Regions from separate parts of the Micrococcus lylae genome, predicted to be linked through region 2. Evidence: riboswitches for the same ligand, from Rfam matches in the RefSeq annotation. Region 2 holds a riboswitch; the other holds the start of a gene.
What was found. A riboswitch is a leader RNA that binds a small molecule or an ion and turns the genes downstream of it on or off. The one in region 2 is predicted to bind S-adenosylmethionine.
Positions count from the first base shown of each region.

Region 1: linked by a shared signal. The riboswitch ahead of FM125_RS10820 (O-acetylhomoserine aminocarboxypropyltransferase/cysteine synthase family protein) and the one ahead of FM125_RS03775 (acyl-CoA dehydrogenase family protein) in region 2 are both predicted to bind S-adenosylmethionine.

Region 1 is NZ_FUKP01000067.1:184,454-188,987, forward strand. Features, by position in the region: gene FM125_RS10810 (CPBP family intramembrane glutamic endopeptidase) at 1-36, shown strand, start outside; gene FM125_RS10815 (VOC family protein) at 406-1,059, opposite strand; SAM riboswitch class IV at 1,198-1,315, shown strand; gene FM125_RS10820 (O-acetylhomoserine aminocarboxypropyltransferase/cysteine synthase family protein) at 1,427-2,845, shown strand; gene metX (homoserine O-acetyltransferase MetX) at 2,842-3,966, shown strand; gene FM125_RS10830 (SGNH/GDSL hydrolase family protein) at 4,050-4,534, opposite strand, start outside.
Region 2 is NZ_FUKP01000022.1:10,109-14,642, reverse strand. Features, by position in the region: gene FM125_RS03785 (MFS transporter) at 1-585, shown strand, start outside; gene FM125_RS03780 (acyl-CoA dehydrogenase family protein) at 549-1,805, opposite strand; gene FM125_RS03775 (acyl-CoA dehydrogenase family protein) at 1,860-2,603, opposite strand; SAM riboswitch class I at 2,615-2,719, opposite strand; gene FM125_RS03770 (AMP-binding protein) at 3,019-4,534, shown strand, end outside.

The DNA of each region.
Region 1 (4,534 bases), on a different contig from region 2:
CCGCTGCTGGCCCAGCTGGGCTGGTTCGGCACCTGACCGTCCCCGCCCGAGGCCCGGTCCGATGCCCTGTCCAACGTCCGGTCCGTCCCCGTCCGATGCCAACTGGTGAGGACACACCTGCGAACTGGTGAGGACACACCTGCCAACTGGTGAGGACTCACCCTCATCGCCCGCGCAGGAGGGGTGCCAGACGGTGTGTCCTCACCAGTAGACAAGTAGGCCAGCAGACCAGTAGGCGAAGAGCGTCGGGGGCCGTCGGGAAGAGCGCCGGGGTGGCCGTCAGGAAGAGCGCCGGGGTGGCCGTCAGGAAGAGCGCCGGGGGCCGTCGGGAACAGCGCCGGGGGAGGCCGTCAGGAAGAGCGCCGGGGAGGCCGTCAGGAAGAGCGCCGGGGGTGAGGGCGGCCGTTAGAGGGTGACGGTGCCCCGGGGGGTCTCGAACCGTACGGTCAGCAGGCCGGGGGTGCCCGAGGGCGCGGCGTACTCGATGGTGAGGTCCTCGACCTTCTGGGACGGATCGTCCAGGCCCAGCCAGGAGCGGACACGCTCGCGGGAGCCGGCCAGGGTGAGCGAGGAGATCGAGGCCTGCGCCGGGGCCGCCAGGGAGGGGTGGAGGTCCTCGGTGCCCTCGTCCCAGCAGACCAGGTACGGGACCTGCGGGTCCGCGATCAGGCCCTTGATGCCGATCTGCTTCCAGGTCAGCTCGCGGCCGTCCGGGAACTTGCGGTTGCCGGGCACGGCGGAGCGGCCGAGGCGCTCTTCGAAGGCGGAGAGGTCGTCTGTGGCCACGACCCAGCCCATCCAGCCGCCGCCCTGCTCGGAGCGGGAGCGCACGGCCTGGCCGAACGGGGCGTTCGCCGCCGCCGGGTGGTCCAGGACCTCCACGACCTCCAGGTACTGGCCGTGGGCCATGGGGAACAGGGCGTTGCGGGTGCCGAACCGAGGGTGCACGCCGCCCTTCACGCGCTCCACGCCGAGGGCGTCGGAAACCCGTTCCACGGTGGCGTCGAGGCCCTCGGGGCCGGCGGCGTAGGACACATGGTCCAGGCGGATGGTGCTCACGAAGATCGTCCTCTCGTCGGCCCAGGGGATGTCAGCCGGGCTGTCGTGAGGCTCAGGCTAGCCCTGTGTGACGAAGGACATGAAATCGTGACGAGCCGGTGTGCGGTCGGTGTGTCCCCGATGCCACACTGGCGTCACGGTCACGAGAGCCAGCACCAGTGCCCCGGCATTCTGGCCGGCAACCCTCCCCACCGCGGCGGGGTGCCCCGGGTGACGACCAGGCCGGCCCCAGACCGGGGCCCGGCAAGCGCGGTCGTGTCATGCGCCCGCTCCCGCACGGGCGTGCCAGAGCCCCGGACCTGCTCAAGGTCCACGGCAGTCCGAGGTGCGGGGGCATGGCCGACCCTGACAGCCCCAGGAGTCCGCCATGACCACCCAGAACAGCGCCCCTGAGACGAGCGCCTCCGCGAACGCCGAGACCCCCGCCGCCGAGGCCTGGGGCTTCGAGACCCGTCAGATCCACGCCGGCGCCGAGCAGCCCCACGCCCACGGCGCCACCGCTCTGCCGATCGTGCAGACCACGTCCTTCGACTTCCCCAGCTCCCAGGTGGCCGCGGACCGCTTCGCGCTGGCGGACCTGGACCCGCTGTACACGCGGATCGGCAACCCCACCCAGCAGGCGGTGGAGGAGAAGATCGCCGCGCTCGAGGGCGGCGTGGGTGCGCTGCTGCTGTCCTCCGGGCAGTCAGCCACCACGTTCGCGATCCTCAACGTCGCCGGCGCCGGGGACCACGTGGTGGTCTCCACCTCGCTCTACGGCGGCACACAGAACCTCTTCAAGCACACCCTGGCCAAGGTCGGGGTCCGGACCACCTTCGTGCAGGACCCGGACGACCTGGAACAGTGGCGGGCCGCCGTCCGCCCGGAGACCAAGGCGTTCTTCGGCGAGTCCCTCGGCAACCCGCGCGGGGATGTGCTGGACGTCGCCGGAGTCGCCGCCGTAGCCCACGAGGCCGGTGTCCCGCTGATCGTGGACAACACCCTGGCCTCGCCGTACCTGTTCCGGCCGATCGAGCACGGTGCGGACGTGGTCACCCACTCGGCCACCAAGTACCTCGGCGGCCACGCCGCGGCCATGGCCGGCGTGATCGTGGACGCCGGCACCTTCGACTACGGCAGGTACCCCGAGCGCTTCGGAGGCTTCACCGAGCCGGACGAGTCCTACCACGGCCTCGTCTACGCTCGGGACCTCGGTGCCGACGGCGCCTTCGGCGTGAACCTCTCCTACATCCTCAAGGCCCGCGTGCAGCTGCTCCGTGACTACGGATCGGCGATCTCCCCGTTCAACGCCTTCCTGGTGAACCTCGGCCTGGAGACCCTGTCCCTGCGCATGGAGCGCCACGTGGCCAACGCCCGCCGGGTCGTCGAGTACCTGGACGGCCACGGGCAGGTGGAGGCCGTGGTCCATCCCGAGCACGCCTCGAGCCGGTGGAACGCCCGTGCGAAGGAGCTGTTCCCGCGCGGCGCGGGTGCGATCGTCTCCTTCGAGATCGCCGGCGGCCGCGAGGCCGGCGCGGCCTTCGTGGACGCTTTGACCCTGCACCACCATGTGGCGAACGTGGGCGACGTCCGCTCGCTGGTGATCCACCCGGCCTCCACCACCCATTCCCAGCTCACCGAGGACGAACAGCGCGCCACCGGCGTCACCCCGGGCCTGGTCCGCCTCTCCGTGGGCCTGGAGTCGATCGAGGACATCCTCGCGGACCTTGAGACCGGCTTCGCCGCCGCCTCCGGCGCCGTGAGGCACGACGACGGCCCGGCCGCCTCCGCAGGGGAGGCCCGGTGACCGCGGTGGACGTCAGGGGCACCCGCACCGATCTGCCCGCCGGCGGGTTCCACCGGCTCTGCGTCGGGCCGCTGGACACGGAGACCGGCGGCCACCTGCCGGCGGTGGAGCTCGCCTATGAGACGTGGGGCACGCTGAACGCCGAGGGCACCAACGCCGTGCTGGTCCTCCACGCCCTCACGGGAGACACCCACGTGGCCGCCCACCGCCAGGACCCGAGGACCGGCTGGTGGGATGAGCTCGTCGGTCCCGGCCGCGCCGTGGACACGGACCGCTGGTTCGTGGTGGCGCCGAACATGGTGGGCGGCTGCTCCGGTTCCACCGGCCCGGCGAGCCCGGCCCCGGACGGACGTCCGTGGGGCTCGCGGTTCCCGTTCATCACCCTGCGCGATGCGGTGGAGGCGGAGGCACGGCTGGCCGACCACCTCGGCATCGCCCGCTGGCATGCCGCGATCGGCGGGTCGATGGGCGGCGCCCGGGCCCTGGAGTGGGCCGTGAGCAGGCCGGACCGTGTGGCGGGCGTGGGGGTGCTGGCGTCGACCGCGCACTCGAGTGCCGAGCAGATCGCCTTCGCCCAGTCCCAGGCACAGGCCATCCGCCTCGACCCGCAGTTCCGGGGCGGTGACTACTACGGAGGTCCGCAGCCCGAGGCCGGCCTCGGCATCGCCCGGCGCATCGCCCACATCACCTACCGCAGCGCCGAGGAGCTGGCCGTGAGGTTCGGGCGCCGCCACCAGGGCGAGGAGGATCCCTTCGGCACGGCGGCAGGAGAGCGTCTGGGCCGGTACCAGGTGGAGTCCTACCTGGACCATCAGGCCTCCAAGCTGGTCGGCCGGTTCGACGCGAACGCCTACCTGACCCTCACCGAGGCCCTCATGAGCCATGACGTCGGCCGTGGCCGCGGGGGCGTGGCCGAGGCGCTGCGGCGGTTCACAGGCCGGGCCTTCGTGGCCGCCGTGGAGTCGGACCGGCTCTACCTGCCCGCCGAGTCCCACGAACTGGCCGCGCTGCTGCCGGCCCGGCCGCAGGTGCACATGATCGACTCACCGCTCGGGCATGACGGCTTCCTCGTCGACTACGGGCAGGTCGCCGAGCAGCTCCGGCAGGACCTGGCCCTCTGAGCCGACGGCGGCCCGGACGCACCCCTTGTGCGTCCGGGCCGTCGTCGGGGCGGCGGGTTCTCAGCCCTCGTTGCGGCGGGTTCTCAGCCCTCGTTGTAGTCCGAGCCGTGCGGCATGTCCGCGCCGAACAGGGGAGCGGCGTCGGGGCGCTTGGCGCTGCGGCCGTCTCCGGAGGAGACGCCCTTGATGCGGCGGATGACCCACGGCACCAGGTGGGTGCGCGCCCACACGACGTCCTCGGCCCGCGCGTGGCGCCAGTTCCGCGGCGGCAGCGGCTTGGGCACGAACGGCTCCAGGTCGTGCTCCACGTTCAGCGTCTCCAGGACCATCGCCGCGATCGTGTGATGTCCGGTGGGGGAGAAGTGCAGGCGGTCCTCGGCCCACATCTCCGGGCGGGAGAGGATCTTCAGGGACCACATGTCCGGGACCAGGCAGTCGTGGCGGGCGGCGATGGTGCGGACGTTCTCGTTGTAGATGGCCACCTTGCCGCGGATGCGGCCGAGCACCGGGGTCTCCTTCACGTCCGTGGCATTGAAGAGGAGGATGGTGGCCCCGGAGGCGGACAGCC
Region 2 (4,534 bases):
CTGCTGGCGACCACTCTGCTCGTCACCGCCGGCAACATCGGCCTGGCGGTCGGGGACACGGTGGAGCCGCTGCTGGTGCTGCGGCACCTGGACCTCGGGCCGGCGTTCTTCGGCCTGCTGGGCACGGTGGCCGCCGTCTCGGCGCTGGCGGCGAGCGCCGTGGCCTCACGGATCACCGAGGCAGTGGCACCGCGGAGGCTGTTCGCGTTCGGGGCGCTGGTCCAGGCCGGGGTGGCCACACTGCCGCTGGCCGCGTATCTGCGTCCGGAGGCCGGGAGCGTGCTCATGGCTCTCTTCGCCGCCCTGTGGGCCCTCACCCTGACGGTGACCAACGTGGCCGGGGCCGCCTTTGCGGCACAGACGGTGCCCCCGGGATCCCTCGGCCGCACCTTTGCTGCACGGCGCATGGTGACCATGGGATGCGTCCCCGTGGCCGCCCTCGGCGGAGGGCTGCTGGGCGAGCTCGCCGGCCTGGCCGCTCCACTGGTGCTCTGGCCGGCGCTGGCACTGATCGCGGCGGCGGCCTTCTTCGTGCTGACCCGCCCGCCTCAGCGTTCGGCCGGCACGTCCCCGGCGGAGGTGTAGGCGATCGGCACGGTGCCGTTGACCAGGTGGTCCCCGGCGATGCGGACCTTGAAGGAGGCCGGGTCATGGGTGGCGATGGTGCGGGCATTGCGCCAGTGGCGGTCCAGCTGCAGGACGGTGGACGTCGACGACGCCCCGAGGGTGTCGAAGATGTGCGTGCAGACATCGAGCACGAACTGCGGCACCACCGCCTGGGCACGGTAGGCGGCGATCATGGCGTCGTCCCAGGCGGAGGCGAGGCGGCCGTCGTCGTGGTTCCCGCCCGCCTCCAGGCCGGCGGCGACGTCCATGGCCCGGCCCACCACGCGGACCATCTCCTCGGCGGCCGAGACCTGCCCGGCCATGCGCCCGACGATCTCCAGCAGCTGCGGGTCCTGCTGCGGGCGCTCGGCGGTGCCGGTGTTGAAGGTGCGGCGGCGCCGGCGCAGCAGGTCCACGCCCTCGGCGAGCGCGGCCCGGGCGACGCCCACCTGCAGCGCCAGCAGGGATGCCTCCTCCAGCACCGGGACCGGGCCGTGGGGGCGCGGGATCTCCAGCAGGTCCTCGGCGGCGGCGCCGTCCAGCAGCACCGAGCCGGTGGCGGTCATGCGCTGGCCGAAGCCGTCCCAGTCGTCCTTGATGCGCACCCGTGGCTGGCGGACGCGGACCACGGCCACGGCACGCTCGGGCTCCCGGACCACGCCGCCGGCGCGCTTGGAGTTGCGGCGGGACACCAGGTCCGCACCCTCCATGCCGACCGTGACGATGGTCCACGTGGCGAAGGCGGTGCCCGTGGCGTAGTACTTCTCACCCGTGACCACCCAGGTGCCGCCCTCGTCCTTCGTGGCGGTGGTGGCGGCCTTCCCCGGGGCGGCGCCGGAGCGCTCGGCGAGCGCGGAGCCGCCCCACTCTCCGGAGGCCAGGTGCCTGAGCCAGCGGCGTCGGATCTTCTCAGGCTGGTCGTCCACCGCGGCCACGAACACCAGGTGCGAGCGCCACAGATGGGCGGTGTTCACGTCCTGGGCGGCCAGGTCCATGAGCAGGCGCAGCACGTCCTCGTGCCCGGCCCCCTCGCCGCCGGCCTCCGCGGGGACGGAGACCATCCCGAGCCCGGCCTCCCGCAGCTGCTGCTGCACCGCGAACGGCAGGTGCCGGCCGGCCTCACGCGCCCGGTCGCCCTTCCCCACCGCGGCGAAGAGGTCGGTGAAGCGGTCGGCGAGGTCGGTGTAGGTGCTGCTCATGGCATCCATGCTGACACGACGACGGCCGCTCGGGCTGGGTGCGCACCGTGCGTCTCACGGTGCGCACCGAAAGCCCCTCCCCTCGATCCGTTCCGGAGCGCTTCGGGCGTGCTCCGGAACGGATCGAGCCCCCGGATTCGCGGGTCCCCGAGAAGACAGCGCCCTCGATCCGAAAGAGAGTACGCGGCGCGGTCTCCGCTTCGGATCGAAGGTGCTGGGGTCGAGGGCTCTTACCCGGGTGTGGGTGGAGAACAGGGACGCGGTGGCGTAGCCCTTGCGCCCGGTGAGGACCGCGCCGCCGCCCGGACGGGGCTCGAGCCGGGTGTTGAGGGTGCCCAGTGCGTTGCCCGAGGTCTCCGTGGATGCGTTGCCCACGGTGGCTCCCTCGAGGATCAACCGGTACCAGCGCTCCTGCTGGGCGGACGATTTGTGGCGCAGGGACTCCAGGAACCCGTAGTGGGAGCGGTACTGGTGGGCCACGTTCGAGTCGGCGGCCGCCAGCTCCACCAGCAGGGCGGTCAGCGTCCGCACGCTCACCTCCGGTCCCCCGTGGGAGCGGGGAACGCGCAGGGTGGCGAAGCCGGCGGCGTTGAGCTCGCGGATCTGCTCGTACGGCAGGGTGCGGTTCACGTCCCGCTCGGCGGCGCCGGCGGCGATGCGCTCGAAGATCGGGGCGAACCGCTGCCGCAGTCGAGCGAGGTCGTCGGTGTCCGGGACGTCCGGGGTGACGGCCAGCGGCGGACGGGTGGGGACCGCGTTCACGGTCGGGTCGTGGGGTGCGGTGAGGGGCGCGGACATGCGCGGGCTCCTTTCCATCGGTCCCGGCGGTAGCACCGTCCCGACCCTGCCGGGCAGGGATGAGGGGGTTGCTGCGGCGTCGTCGATCCGGATCTCTCGGCCGCTCTGGATGGGTCGGCCACAGCACAGCACGGCCCCGCCCGGCCACGGAAGGCAGCCGCCTCACGTCCGTCATGGACACCCTCGCCGGACGGGCGTCGCCCGTCGGCGCCGCCCAGATGACCTGGCGCAACGCGTCCACGCCCACCAGCCGGACCGGCACCGCGTCTGCGGCACACCGCGGGCCTACCGTGGATGCGCACACCATCCGGAGCGGCACCAGAGACCTGGCTCTTCGACGCCGCAGCAACCCGGGTCCGCCGCCTCCCCGCGGGCTGCGGGTGCTCCCGCCAGGACCGATGGAAGGAGACACCCCATGCCCGTGTCCGCAGCCGGCACCGCCGCGGCCGTCGCCGAGACGGCCCTCCCCGCGCCGGATCCCGTCCGCGGCCCGAACGACGGCGTCCCCGCCGCCGCCCTGGCCACGCTGCCCGGTCCGCTGCCGCAGTCCCTGGTGGACGCAGCGGACCCGGACGTCCACCCGGGACGGCCCGCGGGACGGGCCCATGGAGGTCGGGGCGACGGCGCCGTCGTCGCCGAATCCGACCGACTCGCCCTCTGGGAGGCGGTGGGCCGCCGGCTGACCTGGGACACGGACTTCACCCAGGTGACGGACACGGTCCCCACGGACGCGGCCGCCGGGGCCGCCCCGCAGATCCGCTGGTACGCGGACGGGCGGCTCAACGTGGCGTACAACTGCGTGGACCGGCACGTGGAGGCCGGGCGTGGGGAGAAGGTGGCGCTGTACTTCGAGGGCGAGCCCGGGGACCGCCGGGCGGTGACCTACGCGCAGCTGCAGCGCGAGGTCGCCCAGGCCGCGAACGCCCTCGAGGAGCTGGGCATCGAGGCGGGCGACCGCGTCGTCGTGTACCTGCCCGTGCTCGTGGAGACGATCGTCATCACGCTGGCGTGCGCGCGGATCGGCGCCGTGCACTCGCTCGTGTTCGGCGGGTTCTCGGCGGAGGCGCTGCGGTTCCGCGTCGAGGACACCGGGGCGAAGCTGCTGGTCACCACGGACGGCCAGTTCCGCCGGGGCACGGCCGTGCCGGTGAAGGCCAACGCGGACGAGGCCGTGTCCGGGGACAACGCGATCGAGCACGTCCTCGTCCTGGACCGCACCGGCCACCGGGACATCCCGTGGACCGAGGGCCGGGACCTGTGGTGGCACGACGTCGTGGACCGCCAGCCGGACGTCCACACCCGGCGCGCCTTCGACGCGGAGCACCCGCTGTTCATCATGTACACCTCCGGCACCACGGGGCAGCCGAAGGGGCTCGTGCACACCTCCGGCGGGTACCTCGCCGCGGCCTCGTGGACGCACGACTTCCTGTTCTCCCACCCGGACCCGGCACGGCGCGACGACGACGTCCACTGGTGCACCGCGGACCTGGCCTGGGTCACCGCCCACACCTATGAGATCTACGGGCCGCTGAGCAACGGCGTCACCCAGGTCATCTACGAGGGCGTGCCGAACGCCCCGCACCCGGGCCGGCACTTCGAGGTCATCCAGCGCTACGGGGTGACCAGCTACTACACGGCTCCCACACTGATCCGATCGCTGATGGGCTGGCACCCGGACGGCGTGCCCGCGGAGTACGACCTGTCCTCGATCCGCCTGATCGGCACCGTCGGCGAGGCGGTGAACCCGGAGGCCTGGGTGTGGGCGCGCACGCAGATCGGCCGGGACGCGCTGGACCGGCTGGACGGTCAGGCCGCCGCGGCGGGTAGGGCGCCGGTGCCCCGCGACGGCGCCGTGGGCGTGCCGATGGTGGACACCTGGTGGCAGTCCGAGACCGGCTCCACCGTGCTCTCCCCGCGCCCGACCGACACCG